3 regions of the Streptomyces sp. NPDC087428 genome follow, and region 3 is predicted to be linked to each of the others. Evidence: riboswitches for the same ligand, from Rfam matches in the RefSeq annotation. Region 3 holds a riboswitch; each other region holds the start of a gene.

Region 1 (5,054 bases), on a different contig from region 3:
CGGCGCCGCCGGGCGCGCCGCCCAGGACGTGCAGGCCGTCGCGGATCTGCGCGTCCTTGATCTCACAGAGCCAGCCGTCGAGATGCATGATGAACTCGTCGAAGCCCTCGTCCTGCGGGCGGTCTTCGAGCCCCAGGTCGTGGTCGAGCTTCGCGGCCTGGATCAGGGTCCAGATCTGGGCCCTGATCGCCGGGAGCTTCGCCGGGTCCATCGCCGCGATCTGGGCGTGCTCGTCGAGGAGTTGCTCCAGCCGGGCGATGTCGCCGTAGCTCTCGGCGCGGGCCATCGGCGGTACGAGGTGGTCGACCAGGGTGGCGTGGACGCGGCGTTTGGCCTGGGTTCCCTCGCCCGGGTCGTTGACCAGGAACGGGTAGACGAGGGGGAGGTCACCGAGAGCCGCGTCGGGGCCGCACGCGGCGGACAGGCCGGCGTTCTTCCCCGGCAGCCATTCCAGGTTGCCGTGCTTGCCGAGGTGGACCATCGCGTCGGCGCCGAAGCCGTTGTCGTCGGCGGAGGCGGCGATCCAGCGGTAGGCCGCCAGGTAGTGGTGCGAGGGCGGCAGGTCGGGGTCGTGGTAGATGGCGATCGGGTTCTCACCGAAGCCGCGCGGCGGCTGGATGAGGATGAGCAGATTGCCCCGGCGCAGGGCGGCCAGCACGATGTCGCCCTCGGGGTTGCGCGAGCGGTCCAGGAACATCTCGCCCGGAGCCGGGCCCCAGTGCTGCTCGACGGCCTCGCGGAGTTCGGCCGGCAGCGTCGCGTACCAGCGGCGGTAGTCGGCCGCCGGGATACGGACCGGGTTGCGGGCCAGCTGCTCCTCCGTGAGCCACTCCTGGTCGTGGCCGCCCGCCTCGATCAGCGCGTAGATCAGCTCGTCGCCGTCGCCGGAGGCGAGGCCCGGCACCTCCTCGTCACCGAAGTCGTATCCCTCGGTGCGCAGGCGGCGCAGCAGGGCGACGGCGCTCGCGGGGGTGTCGAGCCCGACCGCGTTGCCGATCCGGGAGTGCTTGGTCGGGTACGCGGACAGGACGAGCGCGAGGCGCTTCTCGGCGTTCGGGATGTGGCGGAGCCGGGCATGGCGTACGGCGGTCCCGGCGACCCGGGCGGCGCGCTCGGGGTCGGCGACGTACGCCGGGAGGCCGTCCTCGTCGATCTCCTTGAACGAGAACGGGACGGTGATCAGGCGGCCGTCGAACTCGGGGACCGCGATCTGGCTCGCGGCGTCCAGCGGCGAGACGCCCTCGTCGTTGTCCTCCCAGTCGGTCCGCGAACTGGTGAGGCAGAGCGCCTGGAGGATGGGTACGTCGAGGCCGGTGAGGGCCCCGGCGTCCCAGGACTCGTCGTCACCGCCGGCCGACGCCTCCGCGGGCCGGGTGCCGCCCGCAGCGAGCACGGTGGTCACGATCGCGTCGGCGTCCCGCAGCGCGTCGATGAGCTCGGTCTCGGGCGTGCGCAGTGAGGCGACGAACAGCGGCAGGGCGCGGGCGCCCGTGTCCTCGACGGCACGGCACAGGGTCTCGATGAACGCGGTGTTGCCGCTCATGTGGTGGGCGCGGTAGTAGAGCACCGCGATGGTGGGGCCGTCCGTCGCACGGGGGGTGCGCTCCAGCGGGCCCCAGGAGGGCGCGGGGGCGGGCGGTTCGAAGCCGTGGCCGGTGAGCAGCACGGTGTCCGACAGGAAGCGGGCGAGCTGCTCCAGGTTGGCGGGGCCACCGTGCGCCAGGTAGGCGTGGGCCTCGGCGGCGATGCCGATGGGGACGGTGGAGGCGGCCATCAGCTGGGCGTCGGGGGCCTGTTCCCCGGTGAGGACGACGACCGGGCGTCCGGTGGCGAGGACGTGGTCGAGGCCGTCCTGCCAGGCACGGACGCCGCCGAGGAGGCGTACGACGACCAGGTCTGTGCCGTCCAGGAGCTGCGGGAGGTCCTGGAGCGGGAGCCGGGAGGGGTTCGCGTAGCGGTAGGTGACCGGGCCGTTGGCTGCCCTGGCGCTGAGCAGGTCGGTGTCGGACGTCGACAGGAGCAGGATCATGCGGCGTCTGGCCTTCCTCGGGGTATCCACGCCCCGGGCGGTGTCGGAATGGGACTCCCCTGCCCGGCCGGAGCCGGGTGGACGGGGAAGGGAGTTCCTGACTCACCCGGTCGGTGCGACCGGATTCACAGTGGCGGGACCGCGCCGGAATCGCACCGGGCTTCCTCCCCTGTCGCCGTCTGTGGCGACGACGGGCCGGACAGCCCGTCGCTAGGCATAGTAAGGGGCACCTATCAACTGGGGCTCATACGGATCTGATGAGATGGTCGGTATGCTCGCCGCCATGCCCCCACCTGCCATCTTTCCCGCGCGCACAGGAGACGCTTCTCCCCGTGCCCGTGGCGACGCCTGCCCCGGGACGCTGCGGCTGCACCGGGCGGACGACGGTGCGCTGGCCCGTATCCGGATCCCCGGCGGCGTGCTGAGCGCGGCGCAGGCCGACGTGCTGGGGGAGTTGGCGGAGCGGCTGGGCGACGGTGAGTTGCATCTCACTTCGCGCGGCAATGTGCAGCTGCGCGGCCTTGGCCCGGACTGCGGTGGCGAACTGGCCTCCGGGATGGCCGAGTCGGGGCTGCTGCCCTCCGAGCGCCACGAGCGCGTCCGCAACGTCGTGGCGTCCCCGCTCTCCGGTCTCGACGGCCGGGGTGAGCGCGACATCCGGCCGTGGCTGTCCGCGGTGGACGAGCTGCTGTGCGCGAGTGACACGGCGGCCGGCCTGTCGGGGCGGTTCCTGTTCGCGCTCGACGACGGACGCGGCGACGTGGACGCGCTGGGCGCCGACGTGACCCTGCTGGCGCGGAGCGACGGCGGGGCGACGCTGCGGGTCGGCTCCGCGCAGAGCGCGGTACGGATACCCGGCGCAGGGGCGCCGCGGGCCGCCCTGATCGCCGCGGAGGTCTTCCTCGACGCCGCGGCCGCCTCCGGTGCCTGGCGGGTGACGGATCTGCCCGGGGACGGCGAGCCGCTCCTCGACGAGGTCGTACGGCGGCTGCGGCAGGCCGGAATCAGCTCCGAGCGCACCGCAGTCCCCGCCCGCCCGGAGAAATCCGCGCCCCCTGATCCCGGCGTCGTGACCGGCCCGCACGGCACCGTCGCCCTGTCCGCCGGCGTGCCCCTGGGGCGGATCGGCGCCCACCAGTGGCAGGCGCTGACCGGCACCGCCAGGCACCGCGGGAACGGCGAACTGCGGCTGACCCCGTGGCGCGGCGTCGTCGTACCCGGGCTGGAGCGGGGGCGGGCCGCGGAGGCGCTGGACCGGCTGGGGGCCGCCGGACTGGTCATCGGGCCCCACTCCCCCTGGACCGGGGTGGGGGCCTGCATCGGGCGTCCCGGCTGCGCCAGGTCCCTGGCCGATGTGCGGGCGGAGGCCGCTGCGACCGTGGGGCCTCCCGGCGCACTGCCGGTGTACTGGTCGGGGTGCGAACGCCGCTGCGGCCATCCCCACGGCGAGTGGGTCGACGTCGTCGCCACCCCGGACGGCTACCGGGTGCGCACGGTGCGCGGCGAGGAGCGGGGCTCCCCGCTGACCGTCCCCGCCGGTCCCCCGGCACTCGCGGCCGCCGTGACGGCGGCCCGGGGCACCGTCGGCTGACACCGCCCCTCCCCGCACCGCGACACCGCGGCACCTGTACGTTCCACGCCCGGGGCCCTTCCGCCCCATGCCCCATGGCCCCTTCCCCGCCCGATGAAGAGAGCGACAGCACTGTGCACCAGTACGAGAAGGACGGACCGGCCATCTATCGCCAGTCCTTCGCCACGATCCGCGCGGAGGCGGACCTGTCCGGCCTGCCCGCCGATGTGAGCCAGGTCGCGGTCCGGATGATCCACGCCTGCGGGATGGTCGACCTCGTACGCGACCTCGCCTTCAGCCCGGACGTGGTGGCCCGTGCCCGCGCGGCGCTGCGGGCGGGCGCCCCCATCCTGTGCGACGTGGCCATGGTCGCCAGCGGTGTCACCCGTAAGCGGCTGCCCGCGGACAACGAGGTGGTGTGCACCCTGTCCGACCCGTCGGTGCCCGCGCTCGCGGCGGAACTCGGCACCACCCGCAGCGCGGCCGCCCTGGAGCTGTGGCGCGACCGGCTGGACGGTGCGGTCGTCGCCGTCGGCAACGCGCCCACCGCCCTGTTCCGGCTGCTCGAACTCATCGAGGAGGGCGCGCCGCGCCCCGCCGCCGTCATCGGGGTCCCGGTCGGCTTCATCGGCGCCGCCGAGTCCAAGGACGCCCTGGCCGCGCACCCGTCCGGCCTCGACCACCTGATCGTGCGCGGCCGGCGCGGCGGCAGCGCCATGGCGGCCGCCGCCCTCAACGCCATCGCCAGCGAGGAGGAGTAAGCGTGAGCGAGCAGCAGAGGAACGGCCGGCTGTACGGGGTCGGGCTCGGCCCCGGCGATCCGGCCCTGATGACCGTACGAGCCGTGGCCGTCATCGCCGAAGCGGATGTCGTGGCCTATCACAGCGCCCGGCACGGACGGTCCATCGCCCGGTCGATCGCGGCCGCCCACATCCGCGCCGACCACATCGAGGAGGCCCTGGTCTACCCCGTCACGACGGAGACCACGGACCACCCGGGCGGCTACCGGGGTGCGATGGAGGACTTCTACACCGAGGCGGCGGCCCGCCTGGCGGTGCACCTGGACGCGGGGCGCACGGTCGCGGTGCTCGCCGAGGGCGACCCGCTCTTCTACGGCTCGTACATGCACATGCACAAGCGCCTCGCCGACCGCTACCCCACCGAGGTGATCCCCGGCGTCACCTCGGTCAGCGCCGCGGCCGCCCGGCTCGGTACCCCGCTCGCCGAGGGCGAGGAGGTGCTGACCATCCTGCCCGGCACCCTGCCGGAGGAGGAGCTCACCGCCCGGCTCGCCGCCACCGACGCCGCGGTGGTGATGAAGCTGGGCCGCACCTTCCCGGCCGTGCGCCGCGCCTTCGAGGCGTCGGGGCGGCTGCCGGAGGCCCACTACGTCGAACGCGCCACGATGGCCGGGGAGCGCACGGGCGAGCTGGCCGGGATCGACGCCGGGTCCGT
Region 2 (5,054 bases), on a different contig from region 3:
CAACAACTCGCCGCGGGTCGAGTGGAAGTAGAGGTACCCGTCCAGGTCGAGACCGTCTACGGTGCGCAGCGCCTCGGCGGGGTCGCCGGCCTGGCAGACCGCCACCGCGTGGTTGAGCCGGACCACCGGGGACCCGGTGAGTTCGACCAGCCGCCGGTACAACGCGGCGACCCGGGGCCAGTCGATCCGCTCCCGCGTCTGCATCGACGCGATCAGCGCCTGGACGACGTAGGCGCCGCGCCCGCCCAGCGCGAGTGCCCGGTCGAGCACCACCCGTCCCTCCGCGATCCGGCGGGCGTCCCACAGCGACCGGTCCTGGTCGCCGAGCAGCACGAGGTCCTCGCCGGAGAACCTGGCCCGCCGCCGGGCGTCGTGGATCATCATCAGTGCCAGCAGCCCGTGCGCCTCCGGCTCGTCCGGCATGAGCGCGACGAGCACCCGTCCCAGGCGGATGGCCTCTGCACCGAGGCCGACCCGGTCGCGGTAGCCCTCGTTGCAGATCAGGTAGATGACGGCGAGGACCGCGTCGATGCGTTCCGGCAGCAGGTGCGCGCCCGGAACCGCGAACGGGATCCCGGTCGCCCTGATCTTGTTCTTGGCGCGTGTCAGGCGCCGCTTCATGGTCTCCTCGGAGACGAGGAAGGCCCGCGCGATCTCAGCGGTCTCCAGCCCGCCGAGGGCGCGCAGGGTCAGTGCCACCTGTCCCTCCAGCGGCAGGGCGGGGTGGCAGCAGGTGAAGATCAGCTCAAGGCGTTCGTCCTTGATCACGGTGTCGTCGAACTCGTCCATGACGGCCTCGGGTGCGGGCAGCAGGTGGATCTTCTCGGCAAGGATGTGCTCCCGGCGGATCCGGTCGATCGCCCGGTGGCGCGCCGTCGTCACCAGCCACGCGCCCGGGTTGGCCGGTACGCCCGAGGCGGGCCAGCTCCGCGCCGCGACGGCGAACGCCTCCTGCGCGGCGTCCTCCGCCCTGTCGAAGTCACCGAGGTACCCGACGAGTGACGCCAGCACCCGGCCCCACTCGTCCCGGAAGACCTCCTCCAGCACGTTCAGCGCCGCACCACCGGCCTGATCTCGACGGCGCCGCCGAGCCGGGCGGCCGGGACGCGCGACGCCAGCTCGATCGCTTCGTCCAGATCCGCCGCCTCGATCAGGCAGAAGCCCCCGAGTACTTCCTTGGTGTCCGCGAACGGGCCGTCGGTCATCAGTGTCCGGCCGCCGACCACGCGCACGCTCGTCGCCGTCTCGGCGGACTGCAGCTGCCCGGCGCCGACGCACCGCGGATCGTCGGCCAGCGCCAGGTACTCGGCGTACGCCGCCTCGCATTCCTCCTCCGACAGCGTCTCCTCCTGGCCGGGCTCGGTGTAGATCATCAGGGCGTACTGCATCACGGCCTCCGGAATCAGCGGGCTCTCACCCTCACGACGAACGAGCAGCGGCGCAGGGGACACCGACGGGGTCACCGATGCCGAAACAGCGGCAGGCGGGCAGCAGAAGGGGGGTCAGTCCGCGGACAGGAAGAAGCGCCGCTTCTCCTTGGCGCGGGCGCCCAGCCGGTCGTAGAACCTGATCGCGTCCGCGTCCCACGAGGGGGTCTGCCACCGGATCTGGCTGAGCCGGAGGACGCGCGCCTGGTTCCGGACGGCTTCCACTTCCCGGCGGGGCCGGGGAGGACAGCGACGGGGCGCTCCCCACGTGGGTCATGCGTCTATGATCCACGCCCGCGGCCTCCGCCGTCGGCACAAGGGTGAAGACGCTTTCGTCCGGCGCGTGCCTTCGGGGACCGGGTCAGCCGGACGGTTCGTCGGGCACGGGGTGGTCGGGATGGCGAGGGGCCGCGGGCGGAGCGCCGCGCCGGCCGGTGCCTGCCTCGTCCGTATCGGGAATCTCCAGGTCCGGGTGCTCGTCGGCCGTCGGCCGCATCGAGCCGCCGACCACGTCCAAGGGGTCCTCGTCGGCCGTGGCCTGCTGATCGGGCGGGTCACGCGGAATCGGGTCCCCGCTCGTTCCGGGGTCTTTCGGGTGAAGGTCGTTCACGGTGTTCTCGCTTCCTCCCATAGGCGTCGTGCCCGGTGCGGGTACCCGGTCAACCGGCGCTGATGCATGGCCACCGCGGTGACGGATGGTTACCACGGTGAGCGGTCGCGCGCTCCTGGCCGGTTGCCTCGGCCGGTCCGTCCCGGTCCGTCCTCGGCCGCCGCCCGGCTCCGACGGAGCACGGCCCGCTCCAGGTTGGGCAATACATTCGTCCCACAGGAGCGCGGATCACGCTCACCGAGAACGTGGGGCCGGGGTCCCGTTTCACGTTCCGGAATGTGAACAGAGGCGCCTGGGCGGTGGACGACCGTCTAGGCTGACCGGTGCAGCTGGTTCGCCCTGTCCGCCAGGCAGGCGCGTCGTAAGAGGGAACCCGGTGGAATTCCGGGACTGCCCCGCAGCGGTGAGTGGGAACGACCGCCGTCATACGCACTGGATCCGGTCGGATCTGGGAAGCGACGGCCAGTAGGAGTCTGCCCCCGGCAGATGTGCCCGCGAGTCCGAAGACCTGCCCGTTGCCCGCACGCGACCCCTCGTGTGCGGAAATCCCGGTGACCTCGTGGGCGGGTCGGCGTACATACCAGACAGGAGTCCGCGCCGAAGGCGTGCGCGAGATCCGTCCGGTACGTCATCCCTTCGCGTCCGTGTCCCGTCCCCGGGATGTTCAGGAGTCATCTCGCGAAGGAGATTTCCGTGACACCCAAGCCCGCAGCCGCGGCAGCACGAGCAACCGTGTACGGCTACCCCCGCCAGGGCCCGAACCGGGAACTGAAGAAGGTCATCGAGGGGTACTGGAAGGGCCGCGTCACCGCCGACGCCCTCCGGGAGACGACGGCAGGACTGCGCCGCTCCAACTGGAAGCGGCTGGCGGACGCCGGCATCCACGAAGTGCCCACCGGCGACTTCTCGTACTACGACCACGTCCTCGACACCAGCGTCATGGTCGGTGCGGTCCCCCGGCGCCACCGTGCGGCCGTCGACGCCGACGCGCTCGACGGCTGCTTCGCGATGGCCCGCGGCACCCAGGACGTGGCGCCGCTGGAGATGACCAAGTGGTTCGACACCAACTACCACTACCTCGTCCCCGAGCTCGGCCCGGACACCGTCTTCACCGCCGACTCCACCAAGCAGGTCACCGAGCTCGGGGAAGCCCTCGCGCTCGGGCACACCGCCCGGCCGGTACTCGTCGGCCCCCTCACCTACCTCCTGCTCGCCAAGCCCGCCCCCGGAGCGGCAGCCGGCTTCGAACCGCTCACCCTGCTGGACCGGCTGCTGCCGGTCTACGCCGAGGTGCTCGCCGACCTGCGTGCCGCAGGCGCGGAGTGGGTGCAGCTCGACGAACCGGCGCTCGTCCAGGACCGCTCCCCGGCCGAGCTGAACGCGGCGGCCCGCGCCTACCGTGACCTCGGCGGCCTCACCGACCGCCCCAAGCTGCTCGTCGCCTCCTACTTCGACCGGCTCGGCGACGCCCTGCCCGTCCTGGCGAAGGCCCCGGTGGAGGGCCTCGCCCTGGACTTCACCGGCCCGGCCGCCGCCAACCTCGAAGACCTCGCCGCCGTCGGCGGACTGCCCGGCAAGCGGCTCGTCGCCGGTGTCGTCAACGGCCGCAACATCTGGATCAACGACCACGAGAAGTCCCTCGCCACCCTCGCCACCCTCCTGGGCCTCGCCGACAGCGTCGACGTGGCCGCCTCCTGCTCCCTCCTGCACGTCCCCCTCGACACGGCACCCGAGCGGGACATCGACCCCCAGATCCTGCGCTGGCTCGCCTTCGCCGAGCAGAAGACCGCCGAGGTCGTCACCCTGGCCAAGGGACTCACCCGGGGCACGGGCGCCGTCGCCGCCGAGATCTCCGCCAACCGCGCCGACCTCGCCTCCCGCGCCGGCTCCCCGATCACCCGCGACCCCGCGGTCCGGGCCAGGACCGCCGCCGTCACCGACGCCGACGGCCGCCGCTCCCAGCCCTACACCGAGCGGGCCGCCGCCCAACGGGCGCACCTCGGGCTGCCGTTGCTGCCGACGACCACCATCGGCTCGTTCCCGCAGACCGACGAACTGCGCACGGCCCGCGCCGACCTGCGCAAGGGCCGCGTCGACACGGCCGGATACGAGGAACGGATCAAGGCCGAGATCGGTGAGGTCATCTCCTTCCAGGAGAAGACCGGCCTCGACGTCCTGGTGCACGGCGAACCCGAACGCAACGACATGGTGCAGTACTTCGCCGAACAGCTCACCGGTTACCTCGCCACCCAGCACGGCTGGGTCCAGTCCTACGGCACCCGCTACGTCCGCCCGCCGGTCCTGGCCGGCGACATCTCCCGGCCCGAACCGATGACAGTGCGCTGGACCTCGTACGCCCAGTCCCTGACCGACCGTCCGGTCAAGGGGATGCTGACCGGGCCCGTCACCATGCTGGCCTGGTCCTTCGTCCGCGACGACCAGCCCCTCGGGGACACCGCACGACAGGTCGCCCTCGCACTGCGCGACGAGGTCAACGACCTTGAGAACGCGGGCACTTCGGTCATCCAGGTCGACGAACCCGCGCTGCGCGAGACGCTGCCGCTGCGGGCGGCGGACCACGCCGCGTATCTGGAATGGGCCACCGAGTCCTTCCGGCTCACCACCAGTGGCGTACGCCCTGACACCCAGATCCACACCCACATGTGTTACGCCGAGTTCGGTGACATCGTCCAAGCCATCGACGACCTCGACGCCGACGTCATCAGCCTGGAGGCCGCCCGCTCCCACATGCAGGTCGCCCGCGAACTCGCCGCACACGGCTACCCCCGCGAGGCCGGCCCCGGGGTGTACGACATCCACTCCCCGCGGGTACCCGACGCCGCAGAGGCCGCCGCCCTGCTGCGCAAGGGGCTGGAGGCCATCCCCGCCGAACGGCTCTGGGTCAACCCCGACTGCGGTCTGAAGACCCGCGGCTGGCCCGAGACCAGGGCGGCCCTGGAGAACCTGGTCGCCGCGGCCCGTACCGTCCGCGGCGAGCTGCCCGCCTCCTGACCCGG
Region 3 (5,054 bases):
GCAAGGGGGGTGCGTCGGCATGAAGGACGGCGTGAACGGCGTCGCGCTCGGCGTCTTCATCTTCTTCTTCCTGGCCGTGACGGTCGTCGGCTTCATGGCGGCCCGCTGGCGCAAGGCGGAGAACGAGGCCAGTCTCGACGAATGGGGCCTGGGCGGACGGTCGTTCGGCACCTGGGTCACCTGGTTCCTGCTCGGTGGCGACCTCTACACCGCGTACACCTTCGTCGCCGTACCCGCGGCGATCTACGCGGCGGGCGCGGCCGGCTTCTTCGCGGTGCCCTACACCATCCTGGTGTACCCGCTGATCTTCACCTTCCTGCCGCGGCTGTGGTCGGTCTCGCACAAGCACGGCTACGTCACCACCTCGGACTTCGTCCGCGGCCGCTTCGGCTCCAAGGGGCTCTCCCTCGCCGTCGCGGTCACCGGCATCCTCGCCACCATGCCGTACATCGCGCTCCAGCTCGTCGGCATCCAGGCGGTGCTCGACGTGATGGGCGTCGGCGGCGGCGAGAACACGCACTGGTTCATCAAGGACCTGCCGCTGCTGATCGCGTTCGCGGTGCTCGCCGCCTACACGTACTCCTCGGGCCTGCGCGCGCCCGCGCTGATCGCCTTCGTCAAGGACGGGCTGATCTACCTGGTCATCCTCGTGGCGATCATCTACATCCCGATCAAGCTCGGCGGCTTCCACGACATCTTCGCCTCCGCGCAGGAGAAGTTCGCGGGTCCGCCGGGGGGCAAGCCGACCGGCGCGCTCGCGCCCGGCGTGAACGGCCAGTGGGGCTACGCCACGCTGGCGCTGGGCTCGGCGCTGGCGCTCTTCATGTACCCGCACTCGATCACGGCGACGCTCTCCAGCCGCAGCCGCAACGTGATCCGCCGCAACACCACGATCCTGCCGCTGTACTCGCTGATGCTGGGCCTGCTCGCACTCCTCGGCTTCATGGCCATCGCCGCCGGGGTCAAGGTGGACAACGGCCAGCTGGCGATCCCGCAGCTCTTCGAGAACATGTTCCCCGACTGGTTCGCGGGCGTGGCGTTCGCGGCCATCGGCATCGGCGCGCTGGTCCCCGCGGCGATCATGTCGATCGCGGCGGCGAACCTGTTCACCCGGAACATCTACAAGGACTTCCTGAAGCCCGACGCGACACCCGCCCAGGAAACCAAGGTCTCCAAGCTGGTGTCGCTGCTGGTGAAGGTCGGCGCGCTCGCCTTCGTCCTCACCATGGACAAGACGGTCGCGATCAACTTCCAGCTGCTCGGCGGGATCTGGATCCTCCAGACGATGCCGGCCCTGGTCGGCGGCCTGTTCACCCGGTGGTTCCACCGCTGGGCCCTCCTCGCGGGCTGGGCGGTCGGTATGATCTACGGGACCGCCGCCGCCTACGGAGTCGCCAGCCCCACCCAGGCGCACTTTGGGGGGTCCTCCAAGGAGATCCCGGGCATCGGCGAGATCGGCTACATCGGCCTGACGGCGTTCGTGCTGAACGTCGTGGTCACCGTCGTCCTCACCTTCGTCCTGAACGCCGTGAAGGCGCCTGCCGGGGTCGACGAGACCTCGCCCGACGACTACACCGCGGACGCGGGCGACCCGGGCGTGAAGACCGAGCTCCCGCCGGCCACGGCCGGGGCGCCCGGCGGTCACTGACCCGCCCCGCCACGGGCCGCCGCACCCCCCGCACCGGGGTACGGCGGCCCGTTCGCGTACCGGGCGCGGGGGCCCGGGAATTCCCGCGACCGAGCACGCGGAGTGCGGCACACTTCCGGGCATGGACATCACCATCAGGCCGGTCGGGCCCGCCGAGCACACGGTCCTCGGCGAAATCACCGCAGAGGCCTATCTCGGGGACGGGCTGCTGGACTTCGGCGCCGACGACCCCTATCTGGTGCAGCTGCGGGACGTCGCCCGGCGGGCCGCGGAGGCCGAGGTGCTCGTCGCGGCGGACGCATCGGGGCGGGTGCTCGGCGGCGTGACGTACGCACCGCCGGGGAACCGGTGGGCGGACATCGCGGCCGCCGACGAGGCCGAGTTCCGGATGCTCGCGGTCTCCCGCGAGGCCCGTGGGGCCGGGGCGGGCGAGGCGCTCGTCCGGGCCTGTATCGAGCGCGCACGGGCCACCGCGGGGGTCACGGGGATCGCGCTGTCGACGCAGCCGGGCATGCGCGGAGCCCATAGGATCTACGGGCGCCTCGGCTTCGTACGGACCCCGGAAAGGGACTGGTATCCCATCGAGGGGCTCTCGCTGCTGACCTACCGCCTGGACCTCCTGCCGACGTCATGACGTCGCGCCGTTGAGTCGCGCGACACAACATGTGGGGGCTGCCGCATCGGGCTGCCCCCACATGTATGCTCGTGCTCGCTGTCGCCGCAGGGAAATCCGGTGCGAATCCGGAACTGTCCCGCAACGGTATGTTCGGTGCGCTTTTGCGCACCCGTGAGTCCGAGGACCTGCCGACAGCGCATCCGGCTCGACCGATCCGGATGCCCAGATGTCCGGGCCTCGTGGATGGGCCGGTGGACGCCGCACGGAGTACTGCCCCAGGGCCCGGCTCCGCCCGGCTGCCCCCGTTCCCCCGCCGGCCCAGAGCCGAGCGAGGGAGAGCACCACGTGACCATCGCGCCAGCCGATCCGGTTTCAGCGGCCGAGTCCGAAGCAGTCGAGTCCGGGACGGACCGGTCCGCGGCACCCGCGAAGGACGGACCGGGAACCGCGTTGCTGCGCACCCTCACCGACCTGACCGCGGATCTGCCCGACACCGACCCCGGACGCGTCGCCGGCGCCGCACTGCGCGGCCGCAACGCCCGGTCGGACGAGGCCGAGCTGCGCTCGCTGGCCACCGAGGCCGCCGCGGGCCTGATCTCGGAGGACCCCGCCTACTCCCGGCTCGCCGCCCGCCTCCTCACCCGCTCGATCGCGGACGAGGCGGCCGGACAGGGCGCGACGGCCTTCTCCGCGTCGGTCGCCGTCGGGCACCGCGAGGGCCTGATCGCGGACCGCACCGCCGAGTTCGTGACGCTCCACGCGGCCGCCCTCGACGCACTGGTGGGACAGGCCCTCGCCGACGGCGCCGACGACCGCTTCGGCTACTTCGGGCTGCGCACCCTGCACAGCCGCTACCTGCTGCGCCACCCGCTGACCCGCCAGGTCGTCGAGACCCCGCAGCACTTCATGCTCCGGGTCGCCGCCGGGCTCGCCGAGGACAACTCCGAGCGCGCCCTGGACGAGGTCGCCGCGCTCTACCGGCTGATGAGCCGGCTGGACTACCTGCCCTCCTCCCCCACGCTCTTCAACTCCGGCACCCGGCACCCGCAGATGTCCTCCTGCTACCTGCTGGACTCGCCGCTGGACGAGCTGGACTCGATCTACGACCGCTACCACCAGGTGGCGCGGCTGTCCAAGCACGCGGGCGGCATCGGCCTCTCGTACTCCCGCATCCGCGCCCGCGGTTCACTGATCCGGGGCACCAACGGGCACTCCAACGGCATCGTCCCGTTCCTCAAGACGCTCGACGCGTCCGTCGCCGCGGTGAACCAGGGCGGCCGGCGCAAGGGCGCCGCCGCGGTCTACCTGGAGACCTGGCACGCGGACATCGAGGAGTTCCTGGAGCTGCGCGACAACACGGGTGAGGACCAGCGGCGCACGCACAACCTCAACCTGGCGCACTGGATCCCGGACGAGTTCATGCGCCGGGTCGACACGGACGGCACCTGGTCGCTGTTCTCCCCGGCCGACGTGCCCGAGCTGGTCGACCTGTGGGGCGACGCGTTCGACGCCGCGTACCGGGCGGCCGAGGCCAAGGGCCTGGCCCGCAAGACGATGCCGGCCCGTGAGCTGTACGGCCGGATGATGCGGACGCTCGCACAGACCGGCCAGGGCTGGATGACGTTCAAGGACGCCTCCAACCGGACCGCGAACCAGACCGCCGAGCCCGGCCGCGTCGTGCACTCGTCGAACCTGTGCACGGAGATCCTCGAAGTCACCGACGACGGCGAGACGGCCGTCTGCAACCTGGGTTCGGTCAACCTCGGCGCGTTCGTCGCCGACGGCACCATCGACTGGGAACGCCTGGACGCCACCGTCCGTACCGCGGTGACCTTCCTCGACCGGGTCGTCGACATCAACTTCTACCCGACCGAGCAGGCGGGCCGCTCCAACGCCCGCTGGCGGCCGGTGGGCCTGGGCGCGATGGGTCTCCAGGACGTCTTCTTCCAGCTGCGCCTGCCGTTCGACTCCCCCGAGGCACGGGCCCTGTCGACGAAGATCTCCGAGCGGATCATGCTCGCCGCGTACGAGGCCTCCTGCGCGCTCGCCGAGCGCTCGGGCCCGCTGCCCGCCTGGTCCGAGACGCGGGCCGCCCGCGGGGTGCTGCACCCGGACCACTACGACACCGAGCTGAACTGGCCGGAGCGCTGGGACGCGCTGCGCGCCCGGGTCGCGAAGAGCGGGATGCGCAACTCGCTGCTGCTCGCCATCGCGCCGACGGCGACGATCGCCTCCATCGCGGGCGTGTACGAGTGCATCGAGCCGCAGGTCTCCAACCTCTTCAAGCGCGAGACGCTCAGCGGGGAGTTCCTCCAGGTCAACGCGTACCTGGTGGACGAGCTGAAGAGGCTCGGCGTGTGGGACGCGCGGACCCGTGAGGCGCTGCGCGAGGCGAGCGGCTCGGTGCAGGGCTTCGCGTGGATCCCCGAGGACGTACGGGCGCTGTACCGCACGGCGTGGGAGATCCCGCAGCGCGGACTGATCGACATGGCGGCGGCCCGTACGCCGTTCCTCGACCAGAGCCAGTCGCTGAACCTGTTCCTGGAGACGCCGACGATCGGCAAGCTCTCCTCGATGTACGCGTACGCCTGGAAGCAGGGGCTGAAGACGACGTACTACCTGCGCTCGCGCCCGGCGACGCGGATCGCGCGGGCCGCGTCCGGCCAGGCCGCTGCCGCCGCCCCCATTCCCGTACAGCAGGCGGCCGCGCCCGACGCCGACGCGCTCGCCTGCTCCCTCGAAAACCCCGAGTCCTGCGAGGCCTGCCAGTAATGAGCACATCCGAGAACA

What was found. A riboswitch is a leader RNA that binds a small molecule or an ion and turns the genes downstream of it on or off. The one in region 3 is predicted to bind cobalamin.
Region 1: another riboswitch for cobalamin. It lies ahead of cobN (cobaltochelatase subunit CobN); the one in region 3 lies ahead of ACIO3R_RS08355 (ribonucleoside-diphosphate reductase subunit alpha).
Region 2: another riboswitch for cobalamin. It lies ahead of metE (5-methyltetrahydropteroyltriglutamate--homocysteine S-methyltransferase); the one in region 3 lies ahead of ACIO3R_RS08355 (ribonucleoside-diphosphate reductase subunit alpha).

What each region holds. Positions count from the first base shown of each region.
Region 1 covers NZ_JBIUXR010000014.1:32,437-37,490, forward strand. Annotated here, with positions in the region: gene cobN (cobaltochelatase subunit CobN) at 1-2,029, opposite strand, end outside; cobalamin riboswitch at 2,101-2,253, opposite strand; gene cobG (precorrin-3B synthase) at 2,301-3,620, shown strand; gene ACIO3R_RS28140 (precorrin-8X methylmutase) at 3,734-4,360, shown strand; gene ACIO3R_RS28145 (precorrin-2 C(20)-methyltransferase) at 4,363-5,054, shown strand, end outside.
Region 2 covers NZ_JBIUXR010000004.1:463,786-468,839, forward strand. Annotated here, with positions in the region: gene ACIO3R_RS11510 (RNA polymerase sigma factor) at 1-1,047, opposite strand, end outside; gene ACIO3R_RS11515 (YciI family protein) at 1,050-1,388, opposite strand; gene ACIO3R_RS11520 (hypothetical protein) at 1,503-1,652, opposite strand; gene ACIO3R_RS11525 (hypothetical protein) at 1,789-2,037, opposite strand; cobalamin riboswitch at 2,351-2,568, shown strand; gene metE (5-methyltetrahydropteroyltriglutamate--homocysteine S-methyltransferase) at 2,731-5,049, shown strand.
Region 3 covers NZ_JBIUXR010000003.1:229,408-234,461, forward strand. Annotated here, with positions in the region: gene ACIO3R_RS08340 (DUF3311 domain-containing protein) at 1-23, shown strand, start outside; gene mctP (monocarboxylate uptake permease MctP) at 20-1,648, shown strand; gene ACIO3R_RS08350 (GNAT family N-acetyltransferase) at 1,770-2,282, shown strand; cobalamin riboswitch at 2,335-2,472, shown strand; gene ACIO3R_RS08355 (ribonucleoside-diphosphate reductase subunit alpha) at 2,610-5,036, shown strand; gene ACIO3R_RS08360 (ribonucleotide-diphosphate reductase subunit beta) at 5,036-5,054, shown strand, end outside.